Regions from separate parts of the Streptomyces sp. NPDC001663 genome, predicted to be linked through region 2. Evidence: riboswitches for the same ligand, from Rfam matches in the RefSeq annotation. Region 2 holds a riboswitch; the other holds the start of a gene.
What was found. A riboswitch is a leader RNA that binds a small molecule or an ion and turns the genes downstream of it on or off. The one in region 2 is predicted to bind cobalamin.

Region 1 (7,623 bases), on a different contig from region 2:
GGCTGCCGTCGCCGGCGAGGCCGTAGGTGCCGGGGCGCAGGGCCGCGAGGTCTCGGGTGAGGGCGATCTGGCCGGCGGCCGTGGCGTGCACGGTGAGCCGGGGCTCGGTGGGCAGCGGCCTGCCCGGGGGCGCCTTGAGCGCGGCGTCGCTCGCCAGCCGGCCGGCGGCCACGGAGGCTGCGCCGGCGGCCAGGGCTACGGTGACGGCGGCGGCCGTTGCTTTGACTGTGCGCACCCGTCCAGTGTCCTGGCGGACCCGGTCACCGGCCAGCCGGAGGAAGGAGCGGGGTGATGCGGGGCGTCGACGAGGGTGTGTCGTAGTCACCGGGTCCGGGTACCCCGCGAGCTCACTTCCGCTGCCCGTAGGCGCGCAGCTTCTCCCCCGCCTCGTCCACCTGCGCCCGGGACAGCAACGTGGGCGACAACCCCGGCACCGAAGACGCCGTCAGCCACAGCCGGCACATCCACTCCAGCTGGGCGGTGCGGTCGTAGGCCTGGTCGAGGGTGGTGCCGTAGGCCATCGTTCCGTGGTTCTGGAGGAGGCAGGCGGTGCGGTCGGCGAGGGCCTGGAGCATGTTCTCGGCCAACTCATCGGTGCCGTATGCCGCATAGGGGGCAACTCGGACGGGGCCGCCGAGGGCGCCGGCCATGTAGTGGATCGCCGGGAGCTCGGGGACCAGCGTCGAGACGGCGGTCGCGTGCACGGCGTGGGTGTGGACGACGGCGCGGGCGTCGGTGGTGCGGTAGACGGCGAGGTGCATGGGGAGTTCGCTCGTCGGGACGAGCGTGCCGAGCACCTGACGGCCGTCGAGGTCGACGCCGGTGACGTCGTCCGGCGTGAGCCGGTCGTAGGGCAGGCCCGAGGGCGTGACCAGCACGGTGTCGCCGACGCGGACCGAGACATTGCCGGAGGTGCCGACGACGAGGCCGTCGGCGACCGTGCGGCGGGCGGTGGCGACGAGGGCCTGCCAGGCGCGTGCCTCCTCGGCGCCCACACCCCTCCCCCGCCCCTCGGGCACATCCCGTGCACCCTCCCGCGCATCCCGTTCGTCCCGCTGGTCGCGTCGCTGCTCAGCCATGCCGCGATCCTGCCAGGCGCACCGTCAACCCGCCGCGGGGCCGGGGCACTTTAGGGCGGAAGACCGGCCTCCGAAAGACCACATATAGGAACATATCCCTTTCTTCTCGTGCTTGGCCTGAGATCGCCCAGCATTCAACGATCTTCCAGTAATCTCCCGTTGATTTGTCGTGCACGTCGCCATTCCGGGGGGAAATATGGCCCGTGATCGCAAACCGTCCCGCCGCCGCAACCGCGTCCTCGCGGTCTCCGTGGCGGCGCTCGTCGCCGGGGGGACCGCGCTCGCCGAGCTGCCGGCCTCGGCCGCGAGCCTGCCGAAGGGACATGACGTCTCCTCGCACCAGAAGAACGTCAACTGGTCGAGCGCGAAGGCGAAGGGCGCCAAGTTCGTCTACGTCAAGGCGACCGAGTCCACCAACTACCGCAATCCGTACTTCGGCCAGCAGTACAACGGCGCCCGCAACGCCGGCATCATCCGCGGCGCGTACCACTTCGCGCTGCCGAACAAGTCCTCGGGCCGGACCCAGGCGGCCTACTTCGTGCGCAACGGCGGCGCGTGGAGTGCGGACGGCTGGACTCTGCCGCCCGCGCTCGACATCGAATACAACCCGTACGACGCCAAGCACAGGTGCTACGGCCTGAGCAAGGCCGGCATGGTCAACTGGATCAAGTCGTTCAGCAACGAGGTGAAGCGGCTCACCGGCCGCCGCCCGGTGATCTACACGACCACCCACTGGTGGAACACGTGCACCGGCAGCAGCCGCGCCTTCGCCTCCAACCACGCACTGTGGCTCGCCCGCCACAACTCGGCGGACGCGGGATCGCTGCCGGCCGGCTGGTCGTTCTGGAGCTTCTGGCAGTACGACAACAGCGGCAGCCTGCCGGGTGATCAAAATCTCTTCAACGGGTCCCAGGCCCAGCTGAAGAAGTTCGCCCGGGGCTACTAGCCAAGGGGCAACGAGGGACCCGGGGGGCCGCCGAACCGGGCGGAGCGGCGACCCCCCGTTCCAGACACTCCACAGCCGCCCTCAGTTCATCTTCCGTTCACTCAGGTTTCCTACGGTCAACCGACCGATGACTACGAACGATTGCCTGGGTAAATGGAAAACTTCTCGCTGATCCTCGCGATTGTGGTGATCACCGCACTCGCGTTTGATTTCACGAACGGTTTCCACGACACCGCCAACGCGATGGCCACCACCATCTCGACCGGTGCACTCAAGCCCAAGGTCGCGGTGGCCATGTCCGCCGCGCTGAACCTTGTGGGCGCCTTCCTCTCCGTGGAGGTCGCCAACACGATCTCCAAGGGTCTCGTCGACGAGAACGGCATACGTCCCGAGGTCATATTCGCGGCCCTGGTCGGCGCGATCCTCTGGAACCTGCTGACCTGGCTCGTCGGACTCCCGTCCAGCTCCTCGCACGCCCTGATGGGCGGTCTGATCGGTGCCACCATCGCCTCGGCCGGCATGGGCGCGGTCCACGGCGACGTGCTCGTCACCAAGGTGCTCATCCCGGCGCTCGCCGCCCCGATCGTGGCGGGCCTCGCCGCGATGCTGGCGACCCGGCTGTCGTACACCCTGGGCAAGAAGGCCGACGGCAAGGCCGCCGAGAAGGGCTACCGCGCCGGCCAGATCGCCTCGGCCGGCCTGGTCTCCCTCGCGCACGGCACGAACGACGCGCAGAAGACGATGGGCATCATCACCCTCGCCCTGGTCGCCGGCGGCGTCGTCGCCCCCGACTCCGACCCGCCCACCTGGGTCATCCTCTCCGCCGGTCTCGCCATCGCGCTCGGCACCTGGCTCGGCGGCTGGCGCATCATCCGCACCATGGGCAAGGGCCTGACCGACCTCCAGCCGCAGCAGGGCTTCGCCGCCCAGACCAGCGCGGCCACGGTCATCCTGGCCTCCTCCCACCTCGGCTTCTCCCTCTCCACCACCCACTCGGTCTCCGGTTCGGTGATGGGCGCGGGCCTCGGCCGCAAGGGCGGCGTGGTCCGCTGGTCCACGGCGACCCGGATGCTGGTCGCCTGGGTCCTGACGCTGCCGGCCGCCGCCCTGGTCGGTGCGCTCGCCGAGTCCGTGACCGACCTCGGCGACTGGGGCACCGGCGTGGTCGCCGTCTTCCTGATCGGCTCCAGCGCGGCCATCTGGAAGATCTCCCGCCGTGAGGTCGTCGACGCCTCGAACGTCAACGAGACCGAGGAGCCGGCCGGCGTGGTGACCACGGCGATCGCCGCCGTGACCCAGCCGCCCACGGGCGTGACCGAGGACCTGACGGCCACGATCCCCGCCCCGGCCGCTCCGGCCACCGCCCCCGACCCGGCCGCCCCGCCCGCGGCGACGGTCTGAGCCCGCCCACCCGGTACGAAGGAAGAGAAGCAGCATGAAGATCGACTGGGCAGCCCTGGGCTCCGTCTTCGGCGTCAGCCTCGCGGTCACCGTGGGCCTCGTCGCCCTGTTCACCCTGGGCGTCATGGGCCTGTCCCGCCGCGAACGGGCCGTGGCACAGGGCGACTCGGCGACCCTCGCGGTCACCGGCGCGTACGTGTGCTTCGCGGGGTGCGCGGCGGCGGTGGCGTACGGAATCAACCTGATCATGGCCAAGGGCTGAGCCTGCGGCCGTAGTTGCTCCACGTGTGGTGCCGGGACGGTGATCCGTCCCGGCACCACGCGTTTCCGTGACCACTGCGACCCTCGCATGTGGGCCTCAGCACACTCTCCCGTCGCAGGTCAACGGCAAGTTGACTGCCGTTCGGGGGCATGGTGGACTGCCGAGGCCAGCTACGGCGGCAAGAGAGGAAGCCGGTGCAAGTCCGGCGCGGTCCCGCCACTGTCACCGGGGTAGGAAGTCCCGGGAGCCAGGAACTCTCACCGCCGGTCTCGTCGAACCAGGGCGCGGACACCCTGAGTGAGGACATATCGCCATGCGCGGCTGCCTGTTGAGGTTCAACGCCCGAGCTCTGACCGACCCCACGGCCGGCTGAGCCGATGCGTGCCGATCGCGTCTTCGCGTACGGCGCCGCCGCCGGCCTTCTCGGTGACCACCTCCTCGGCGATCCGCGCCGCGGGCATCCGGTCGCCGCGTTCGGGCGGGCCGCGGGTGCCCTGGAGCGGGTGTTGTGGCGGGACCACCGGGGGTGGGGGGCGCTGCACACGGCCGTGTGCGTGGGGGGTGCCGTCTCTGCCGGCGCCCTGGCCGCTTCTCTCGTACGGCCTTCCCGTACCGCCTCCGTAGCGCTGACCGCCGCCGCCACCTGGGCCGTGGTCGGGGGGACTTCGCTCGCACGGGAGGCCCGGAGCATCGGGCGTGCCCTGGAGGCGGGGGACGTCGAGGCCGCCCGCGCCCGGCTGCCGCATCTGTGCGGGCGGGATCCGCAGGCGCTGGACGCCGACGGGATCGCCAGGGCGGTTGTGGAGTCCGTTGCCGAGAACACGTCGGACGCGGTGGTGGGGGCGCTGGTGTGGGGGGCCGTCGGTGGAGTGCCGGGGCTGCTCGGTTTCCGGGCCGTCAACACCCTCGACGCGATGGTCGGTCACAAGTCGGCCCGGTACCGGCGGTTCGGGTGGGCGTCCGCGCGGCTCGACGACGTTGCCGGCTGGCCCGGCGCCCGGTTGACCGCCGTACTGGCGACGGTCTCCGGTGACGATCCCCGCGGGGCGGCACGCGCCTGGCGTACGGACGCGGGGAAGCATCCGAGCCCCAACGCCGGGCCCGTGGAGGCCTCGTTCGCGGGAGCTCTGGGGGTACGGCTCGGCGGGACCCTGTCGTACGGGGGGCGGGTCGAGCACCGGCCCGTTCTCAACGCGCAGGGGCACACCGTCGCCGTACCGGACATCGAACGGGCCGTACGCCTCTCGAGGCGCGTCGGTCTGCTCGCGCTCGGCGTCGGTGTCGCCGCCCGTCTCGTGAAGGGACGCAGGTCATGACCGGCGGTGGTCTTCTCGTTGCCGGTACCACCTCCGATGCCGGCAAGAGTGTCGTCACCGCCGGGATCTGTCGTTGGCTGGTGCGGCAGGGGGTCAAGGTCGCGCCCTTCAAGGCGCAGAACATGTCCCTCAACTCATTCGTGACGCGCGAGGGTGCGGAGATCGGGCGGGCACAGGCCATGCAGGCGCAGGCCTGTCGGATCGAGCCCTCCGCGCTCATGAATCCGGTGCTGCTCAAGCCCGGTGGTGAGCAGAGCAGTCAGGTCGTGCTGATGGGGAAGCCCGTCGGTGAGCTGAGTGCCCGGGGGTATCACGGGGGGCGGCAGCAGAAACTGCTCGGGACCGTTCTCGACTGTCTCGCCGAATTGCGGGGCACGTATGACGCGGTGATCTGTGAGGGGGCCGGTTCTCCCGCCGAGATCAATCTGCGGCGGACGGACATCGTCAACATGGGGATCGCGCGGAATGCGCGGCTGCCCGTGCTCGTGGTCGGGGACATCGACCGTGGTGGTGTTTTCGCGTCCTTCTTCGGGACCGTCGCACTGCTCTCGCCCGAGGACCAGGAGCTTGTCGCCGGGTTCCTCGTCAACAAGTTCCGCGGGGACGTCAGCCTCCTGGACCCCGGGCTCGACATGCTGCACGGGCTCACCGGGCGGTACACCTACGGCGTTCTGCCCTTCCGGCACGGCCTCGGCATCGACGAGGAGGACGGGCTGCGGGTCTCCCTTCGCGGGACGGTGCGGGAGTCGAACGTCGCCCCGCCGGTCGGGGAGGACGTGCTGCGGGTCGCGGTCTGCGCGATTCCGCTGATGTCCAACTTCACCGACGTGGACGCCCTGGCCGCCGAACCGGGTGTGGTGGTGCGGTTCGTGGACCGGCCCGAGGAGCTGGCCGACGCCGACCTCGTCGTCGTTCCGGGGACCCGGGGGACCGTCCGCGCGCTGGAGTGGCTGCGGGAGCGCGGTCTTGCGGAGGCCCTCGTGCGCAGGGCCGCCGAGCAGCGGCCCGTGCTCGGCATCTGCGGCGGCTTCCAGGTGCTCGGCGAGCGCATCGAGGACGAGGTGGAGAGCCGCAAGGGGTCCGTCGACGGGCTCGGCGTCCTCCCCGTCCACGTGCGGTTCGCCCGCGAGAAGACCCTCACCCGGCCGGTGGGCGAGGCCCTCGGCGAGCTGGTCGAGGGGTACGAGATCCATCACGGGGTCGCCGACATCCACGGGGGCGAACCCTTCCTCGACGGGTGCCGCGTCGGACAGACCTGGGGCACCCACTGGCACGGTTCGCTGGAGTCGGACGGCTTCCGGCGGGCCTTTTTGCGCGAGGTGGCCGCCGCCGCGGGCCGCCGCTTCGTGCCGGCCCACGACACCTCGTTCGCCGCGCTGCGCGAGGAGCAGCTCGACCGGCTCGGCGACCTGATCGAACAGCACGCGGACACGGACGCGCTGTGGCGGCTCATCGAGTCCGGCGCGCCGCAAGGACTGCCTTTCATCCCACCGGGAGCACCCGCATGAGCACAGTGTTGTTGTTGTCGACCGCCGACACGGATCTGTTGGCGGCCCGGGCCGCTTCCGATGCCGACTACCGGATCGGCAACCCCACCCGGGTGGATGTCGAGCGGGAACTCCCCGGTCTCCTCGCCGGCGCCGGCATCGCCGTCGTACGGCTGCTGGGCGGAAAGCGGGCCTGGGAGGACGGGCTGGCCGCGCTGAAGGCCTCCGGCATCCCGACCGTGCTGCTCGGCGGGGAGGCAGTGCCCGACGCGGAGTTGATGGCCGAGTCGTCGGTGCCCGCCGGTGTCGTGGCGGAGGCGCTGAGGTACCTCGTCGAGGGCGGGCCCGCCAACCTCACCGAGCTCGCGCGGTTCCTCTCCGACACCGTGCTGCTGACCGGCGAGGGGTTCGTCGAGCCGCAGAAGATGCCCGAGTACGGCGTCCACGGCGAGCGTCCGTTCGTCGAGGGCCGGCCGACCGTCGGTGTGCTCTTCTACCGGGCGCACGAGCTGAGCGGCAACACCGCTTTCGTGGACACCCTGTGTGACGCGATCGAGGCGCGAGGCGCCAACGCCCTTCCCGTGTACTGCGGTTCGCTGCGCGGCGCGGACGCCGGGCTGTACGAGACCCTCGGCCGGACGGACGCCCTCGTCGCCACCGTCCTGGCTGCCGGCGGCACCCACGCCTCGCAGGCGTCGGCCGGCGGTGACGAGGAGGCCTGGGACATCGGCGCGCTCGCCGACCTCAACGTGCCTGTCCTGCAAGGACTTTGCCTTACGTCCTCACACGCGGCCTGGGACGAGTCGGACGCCGCGCTCTCCCCCATGGACGCGGCGATGCAGGTCGCGATCCCGGAGTTCGACGGGCGGCTCGTCACCGTGCCGTTCTCCTTCAAGGAACAGGGCCCGGACGACGTCCCGGTCTACGTCGCCGACCCCGAGCGGGCCGCACGGGTCGCCGGAATCGCCGTACGGCATGCGCAGTTGAAGCACAAGGCGAACGCGGACAAGAAGCTGGCGCTCGTCTTCACCGCCTATCCGACCAAGCACTCGCGAGTGGGCAATGCGGTCGGTCTGGACACGCCCGCGTCGGCTGTTCAGGTACTGGACGCCCTGAAGAACGCCGGGTACTC
Region 2 (7,623 bases):
GTACGGCGTCGCCTCCCCGACCAATCCGAGCCAGAAGCACTTCGGCGGCTCCAACGCCGACATCCCGGGCCTCGGCGAGATGGGCTACATCGGCCTGACGGCGTTCGTCCTGAACGTGGTCGTGACGGTGGTCCTGACCTTCGTACTGAAGGCACTGAAGGCCCCGGAGGGCGTGGACGAGACGAAGCCGGAGGACTACACGGCGGACGCGGGGGATCCGGGCGTCGAGGTGGAGCTGCCGCCGGCGACGGCCGGTGCCTCCCACTAGTAGTTGCGTCGATCAGCGGGCCGTCGGAGAAATCCGGCGGCCCGCTGTTTTCCTAATCCCTCGTACGTCCGGCCATCGCACCCCAGAACCGGTCCAACTCCCCCACCCGCATCCCCACCCACTGCGGCGTCTTCCTCCGCACCCCGCGAGGAAGCCACCGCCGCAACCGCCCCGGCAGCAGCGCCTGTTGCTGCCGGCAGAACGGCTCACGGATCTCACCCCGAGGCACACAACCCCGCGGCGGATACGGACACAACTGGAACTTGCAGTCCGGCAGACACGTCGTCCCCGGCGCGGGCGGGTCCGAGACACCGGCCCGCAGATCGGGCCGCAGCGGCGAGCGATCCGTACAGATGCACGGCGGAAGCGGCATCCCGTGCTGCTCTGCGCGGGCCATCCGCTCCTCGACCTCGTCCGGGTGCCCGTCCCGTTCGATGAGGTTCAGCATCACCAACACGTCGGCGACAAGACGCTCGGCTCGTGCGTCGAGGGTGCTCCATCCGACCGAGGGCGGGATCCACAGGCTGTGCTTGCGGTATCCCTCGGGGTTGCCGGTGCGGGCGCCGATGTTGTCGGCGACGCCCTTCTCGTCGATCCAGAGGAACCGCTCGGGCTGCCCGGTCTCCAGCGCGAGGGCCACCAGGTCGCCCGCCTCGGCGACGAACGGATGCAGGGACCGCCGGGACGAGTCGCCGTTCGCACCGAGGTGGCCGGGCGCCCTGTTCACCGTGCCGGCCATGGACAGCCAGCGCTCCACGGTCTGTACCGCGGTCGCCCCGCCCATCGCCCGGGAGGGCCCGTCCGTCGCCCGGGTGAGCTCGCGCCCGCGGTCGCGGTGACCGTTCCCGCCCGCCGCCCCGTTCGCGAACGGCTCATGGGCGCCCACGCTGTCCGGGAGCTCCCACAGGCACAGCGCCTGGAGCAGGACGAGCTGGGCGTACCAGCACCGGGACTGCTGCAGCACGGTCTCGGCCTGCCGGATCAGGTCGGCGCGCCCGCCCGGGTAGGCCTGCGGGTGCCGTTTGCGCCGGTTGGCGGCGTACTTGAAGCCCTGGGCCAGCGCGGCCTCCAAGGCGAGCGGCAGGTCGGGGACGCCACCGGTGAAATTCGGGTCGAGGTGGCGCAGCCACTTGGTGAGGCGTTCCCGGGCCTCGTCACGGTGGGCCTCGTCGACCGAGCCCAGCAGCATGGGGATCATCCAGGCCCGCATCACGAACTCCCGGAACAGATCGACCCGTTTCTTCCGGTACTCCTGGTTGAGGTTCCGTCGGTCGTCCTGCAGCCGGCCGATGCGGGCGGACGCCGCGGCCCGTGACGGCGTGCCCGCGGCCCGCGCCCGGGCCATGCGCACGGCCCATTTCTCGTACTCCTGACGCTTCCAAGCCTTCAGCTCGCCGAGCCGGTCGTTGTACTCCTTCACAGGGTCGGTGTTCAGCCCGGCCCGCGCGCGGATCACGGCGAACGCCGGGTTGCCGCCGGTGCCGAACTCCTGGGCGGCGGCCAGGCGGATGGAGTACGAGGGTTCCTGGATGCCCAGCTCGAAGAGGCGCTCGTAGAGCGGAGTGGTGTCGATCCTGCCGGAGACGCTCCGCAGCGCGGCTCCGAGTTGCTTGAGCAGCCGCAGCTTCGCATCGTCGACGGTGCGTTGGTCCCCTTTGCAACAGGCCCAGGTCCTCCGTGCCTTCTCGAGGATGCCGCCGAGCAGACCGGGATCGTCCTCCACACTCTCGATCTCCACGGCGGCCGCGTACAGGTCGAGGGCCTTGGGGTCGTCCGTACGGCGGTGCGCGGCCGTACAGAGCCGGTGGGCCAGGGTGTGCCCCCGCACGGGAGAGCGGCGGACCAGCTCCTGCAGCTCCCTTTTCGCCTCGGCCCGGACACCGCCCGCCCTGGCTCTGAGCCTCGCCGCCCGCCGACGGGACAACAGCACCAGGGCGATGAGGAGTTCGCGGCTGGGGCCGGGCGGTTGCAGAGCGTGCTCGACGAGCTCTCCGGCGCCCCGCTCGCCCAGGTGGCTCAGGACGCGGTAGCCGAAGTAGGCCTGGATGATGCTGTGCGGGAAACGGACCCTCCGCTCGAAGCCCTCCACCAGGCCGAGTTTGTCCGCGTTGCTCGCGAAGCGGGCGAGGGCGGCGCGGCACTGGTCCATGTTCCCGCCGAGCAGCCGCCGCCTCTCCTCCTCGCCGAGCCGCTCGCAGAGCACGTCCCAGATCTGTTGTCGGTGCCACTCGGAGAAGACGTTCCCGCGCCTGCCGTACCGGTCGAAGCCGCGCCGGCCGGCCCACAGATGCTCTGCCCGGACCTGTGCGCGCCGCGCCGGACCGGGATGGACGTCCGAGTCGAGCAGTTCCCCGAAGCCGACCTCCAGCTTGTCCTGGAGCAGTCCGACGCACGCCAGGGCGGAGACTACCTCGAGGGTGTCGCGGCGCTCCTGCGGGGCCAGCGCCACCTCCTCGCGCAGCCGACCCTCGCACAGCGCCTCGTCCCACGTCTGAAGCAGCCAGAGCCGCAGCGTGCCGCGGTCCCTGCTGCGGGTGTTCATGTGCTGCGGATCGTTGTCGGGCCGGTCGTGCTCCAGGGCGCCGTGGCGGTGCAGTTCGCGGGCGATCTGCAGATAGACGGGCGACTCGGTCACCTCCGCCGTCTCCACGATCCAGTCCACGCGCCGCTCGTCCGTCTCGGGGACGTCCGCCCCGACGAAGCGCAGGGCCTCCTCCTCGCTGAGCGGTTCCAGCTCCACGATCGCGGCGGAGGTGCTCTCCAGCGGGCTGTGCGGCCGGGAGGCGATGACGAGGGGCAGTTTCTCCTGGTGGGCGCGCTCGATGGCCCGCCGGATGATGTTGTCCCGGTTCTGCTGGTGGCCGTCGCCGAGGAGAGCCTCTTCCAGTCCGTCGGCGATGACGACCGGCTTGTCGTCGGCGAGCAGCTGCTGCCAGACCCGCTCGGTCTTGGTGCGGGCGAGGATGCCGCGGGGGGCCTCGTCGGCGAAACGCTTCCTGGCCATGCGTTCGAAGTTCAGGTCGGTCCCGTCGGTCGCGTCCCGCAGCCGGATCGGCACGGGCACGGCGTTCTGCCGGGCGAGCAGTTCGGTGAGCCGCACCAGGACGGCGGTCTTGCCCACGCCGACACCGCCGACCAGCAGATAGGGCCGCCGGGTGTCGCGCTCCCGCAGCCGCTCGGCGAGAACCTGGGCGATCTCCTCCCGGCCCACGATCTCGGCGGTGTCCGGTCCGGCGGTGGGCACCAGCCGGCTGGGGTCGACCTGTGCCTTGGTGAGATAGCGCCGCTTGGTCCAGCGGTACCACCAGAACAGGAAGAGCGCTGCGGCGATCGAGGCGGTGAGCACCGGGCCGACGAAGCGCATGGCGGTCTCGAAGCCCTGATTGTCCTTCCGCCACTTCTCGAAGCTGGTCGTATCGCTCGTGATCAGGATGTACAGGCCCTCCGCGCACCAGGCGAGCACCGCGAGCAGGGCCACCAGCCAGATGGCCCGGGTGACGTTGGTGTAGGAGATCCCTCGGCGCCACTTCTTGGGGCGGGCGGTGCCGCGGCGGGCCTCCAGACGGATCGTCAGGGTGTGCCAGTGGCCCGCGAAACCGCGTCCGGCCCAGCTGCCCGCTCGCCTCGGAGCCAGTGTCGCCATCGGCGCGTTCCGCGGCCGCTCCCTGCCGGGCGGGTGACGGACGACCCTCGTCATCGTGCGTCTCCTTCCGAGAAGGGCTCTCGAAACGGAGGGATCCGCGGGCGCCGACGCCTACCTCCATGGAAGCACTCCCCGGACGGCCTGCAACCCGGCGGCCCTCGGCGGAAAACCCCGAGCCCGCCGTCGTACCCGTCCGGCACACTCGAGCCCATGGACATCGTGATCCGGCCGGTGGCACCCGGCGAGTACGAGGCCCTCGGCGAGATCACCGCCCAGGCCTACCTCCAGGACGGCCTCCTCACCTTCGGCGAGAGCGACTGGTACCTCGACAAGCTGAAGGACGTCGCCGAGCGGGCGGCCGAAGCCGACGTACTGGTGGCCACACAGGGCGGCCAACTCCTCGGCGGCGTCACCTACGTCCCGTCCGGCGGCCCCATGGCGGACCTCGCGCGCCCCGGAGAGGCCGAGATACGAATGCTCGCCGTCGACCGGGCAGCCCGGGGCAGGGGCGCCGGAGAGGCCCTCGTCCGCGCCTGCGTCGACCGGGCCAGGGCCACCGAGGGCTGCACCGGAATCGTGCTGTCCACCCAGCCGATCATGCACACCGCCCACCGCATCTACGAACGCGCCGGTTTCGTCCGCGCCCCCGGGCGCGACTGGAAGCCGATCGCGGGCGTCGACTTCACGCTGATCACCTATGAGTTGACGCTCTGACACGCTCCGAAGTCAGCCGCGACACAACATATGGGGGTGCTCCCCCCACCCGGCACAAGATGTATGCTCATGCTCGCTGTCGCCGCAGGGGAATCCGGTGCGAATCCGGAACTGTCCCGCAACGGTGTACTCATGCGTGTTCGCACACGTACGAGCGTCAGTCCGAGGACCTGCCGACAGTGCGCCCGGCCACCGTGGCCCGGGTGCTCCGACGTCCGGGCCTCGTGGAGTGGGCCGGTGGACGCGACGCCGTGCGCGCTCGTGTGCTGCCCCCTGCCCTCCCTCAGGCCCACTGCCGAGCGAGGGAGAGCCCCACGTGACCATCGCGCCAGCCGAACCGGCTTCAGCGACCACGACCGCCCCTGTGGCCGAAGACGGTCCAGGAACCGCCCTGTTGCGGACCCTGACCGAGCTGACCGCCGACCTCCCCGACGCCGACCCCGGCCGGGTCGCCGCGGCCGCACTGCGCGGTCGGTCCGCACGCGCGGACGAGGCGGAGTTGCGCGAACTGGCCACGGAAGCGGCCGCCGGCCTCATCTCCGAGGACCCCGCGTACAGCAGGCTGGCCGCCCGGCTCCTCACCATCGGCATCGCCGCCGAGGCCGCCTCCCAGGGCGTCACGTCGTTCACGGAGTCCGTCGCCGTCGGCCACCGCGAGGGCCTCATCGCCGACCGCACGGCGGAGTTCGTCCGCGTGCACGCCGACCGCCTCGACGCCCTCGTCGACCCCCAGGCCGACGACCGCTTCGGCTACTTCGGCCTGCGCACCCTCCACAGCCGTTACCTCCTGCGGCACCCGATCACCCGCAAGGTCATCGAGACGCCCCAGCACTTCATGCTCCGGGTCGCGAGCGGCCTCGCCGAGGACGACACCAGCCGGTCGGTGGACGAAGTCGCCGCGCTCTACGGCCTGATGAGCCGCCTCGACTACCTCCCCTCCTCCCCCACCCTCTTCAACTCGGGCACCCGGCACCCCCAGATGTCGTCCTGCTACCTCCTCGACTCCCCGCTGGACGAGCTGGACTCCATCTACGACCGCTACCACCAGGTCGCCCGTCTCTCGAAGCACGCCGGCGGCATCGGCATCGCCTACTCCCGTATCCGCAGCCGCGGTTCGCTGATCCGCGGCACCAACGGGCACTCCAACGGCATCGTCCCGTTCCTGAAGACCCTCGACGCCTCGGTGGCCGCCGTGAACCAGGGCGGCCGGCGCAAGGGTGCCGCCGCGGTCTACCTGGAGACCTGGCACTCCGACATCGAGGAGTTCCTGGAGCTGCGTGACAACACGGGTGAGGACGCCCGCCGTACGCACAACCTGAACCTCGCGCACTGGATCCCGGACGAGTTCATGCGCCGGGTGAACGCCGACGAGCTGTGGTCCCTCTTCTCCCCCGCCGACGTACCGGAGTTGGTGGACCTGTGGGGCGAGGAGTTCGACGCGGCCTACCGGAAGGCCGAGGCCGGGGGTCTCGCGCGCAAGACCATCCCCGCCCGCGACCTCTACGGCCGCATGATGCGCACCCTCGCGCAGACCGGCAACGGCTGGCTGACCTTCAAGGACGCGGCCAACCGCACCGCCAACCAGACGGCCGAGCCGGGTCATGTCGTCCACTCCTCCAACCTCTGCACGGAGATCCTGGAGGTCACGGACGACGGCGAGACGGCGGTCTGCAACCTGGGCTCGGTGAACCTGGGGGCGTTCGTGGCCGGTCAGGACATCGACTGGGAGCGGCTGGACGAGACGGTCCGCACGGCCGTCACCTTCTTGGACCGCGTGGTCGACATCAACTTCTACCCGACCGAGCAGGCGGGCCGGTCGAACGCACGCTGGCGCCCGGTCGGCCTGGGCGCGATGGGCCTGCAGGACGTCTTCTTCAAACTCCGCCTGCCCTTCGACTCCCCGGAGGCCAAGGCGCTGTCCACCCGTATCGCCGAGCGCATCATGCTCGCCGCGTACGAGGCCTCCGCCGACCTCGCCGAGCGCAACGGCCCGCTGCCGGCCTGGGAGAAGACGCGTACGGCACGGGGCGTCCTGCACCCCGACCACTACGGTGTGGAGCCGACCTGGCCGGAGCGCTGGGCGGCACTGCGGGAACGTGTCGCCGCGGTCGGCATGCGCAACTCGCTCCTCCTCGCGATCGCCCCCACCGCCACCATCGCGTCGATCGCGGGCGTGTACGAGTGCATCGAGCCGCAGGTGTCCAACCTCTTCAAGCGCGAGACGCTGTCCGGTGAATTCCTGCAGGTCAACTCGTACTTGGTGAAGGAACTGAAGGACCTCGGCGTCTGGGACGCCCGCACCCGCGAGGCGCTGCGCGAAGCCAACGGCTCGGTGCAGGACTTCACCTGGATCCCGGCCGACGTACGGGCGCTGTACCGCACGGCGTGGGAGATCCCGCAGCGCGGTCTGATCGACATGGCGGCGGCCCGCACTCCGTACCTGGACCAGTCCCAGTCCCTCAACCTGTTCCTGGAGACGCCGACCATCGGCAAGCTCTCCTCGATGTACGCGTACGCCTGGAAGCAGGGTCTGAAGACGACGTACTACCTGCGTTCCCGCCCGGCGACGCGCATCGCACGCGCGGCCCGAGCCACCCTCCCCGTGCAGCAGGCCGCCGACCCCGACGCGGTCGCCTGCTCCCTTGAAAACCCCGAGTCCTGCGAGGCCTGCCAGTAATGAGCTCCACCGAAAAGAACCTTCTCGACCCGGGCTTCGAGCTGACCCTCCGCCCCATGCGCTACCCGGACTTCTACGAGCGCTACCGGGACGCCATCAAGAACACCTGGACCGTGGAGGAGGTCGACCTCCACTCGGACGTGGCCGACCTCGCGAAGCTGACGCCCGCCGAGCAGCACCTGATCGGCCGCCTGGTGGCCTTCTTCGCGACGGGCGACTCGATCGTCGCGAACAACCTGGTCCTGACGCTGTACAAGCACATCAACTCCCCCGAGGCACGGCTGTACTTGAGCCGCCAGCTGTTCGAGGAGGCAGTCCACG

Region 1: linked by a shared signal. The riboswitch ahead of ACFY1L_RS43855 (cobalamin biosynthesis protein) and the one ahead of ACFY1L_RS39375 (ribonucleoside-diphosphate reductase subunit alpha) in region 2 are both predicted to bind cobalamin.

Annotation. Positions count from the first base shown of each region.
Region 1 is NZ_JBIAUR010000018.1:188,355-195,977, reverse strand. It holds gene ACFY1L_RS43880 (alpha/beta hydrolase family protein) at 1-235, opposite strand, end outside; gene ACFY1L_RS43875 (class II aldolase/adducin family protein) at 348-1,079, opposite strand; gene ACFY1L_RS43870 (lysozyme) at 1,276-2,025, shown strand; gene ACFY1L_RS43865 (anion permease) at 2,179-3,426, shown strand; gene ACFY1L_RS43860 (hypothetical protein) at 3,461-3,688, shown strand; cobalamin riboswitch at 3,824-3,966, shown strand; gene ACFY1L_RS43855 (cobalamin biosynthesis protein) at 4,066-5,004, shown strand; gene ACFY1L_RS43850 (cobyric acid synthase) at 5,001-6,512, shown strand; gene cobN (cobaltochelatase subunit CobN) at 6,509-7,623, shown strand, end outside.
Region 2 is NZ_JBIAUR010000015.1:71,023-78,645, reverse strand. It holds gene mctP (monocarboxylate uptake permease MctP) at 1-268, shown strand, start outside; gene ACFY1L_RS39385 (NACHT domain-containing protein) at 321-3,965, opposite strand; gene ACFY1L_RS39380 (GNAT family N-acetyltransferase) at 4,122-4,625, shown strand; cobalamin riboswitch at 4,682-4,818, shown strand; gene ACFY1L_RS39375 (ribonucleoside-diphosphate reductase subunit alpha) at 4,942-7,302, shown strand; gene ACFY1L_RS39370 (ribonucleotide-diphosphate reductase subunit beta) at 7,302-7,623, shown strand, end outside.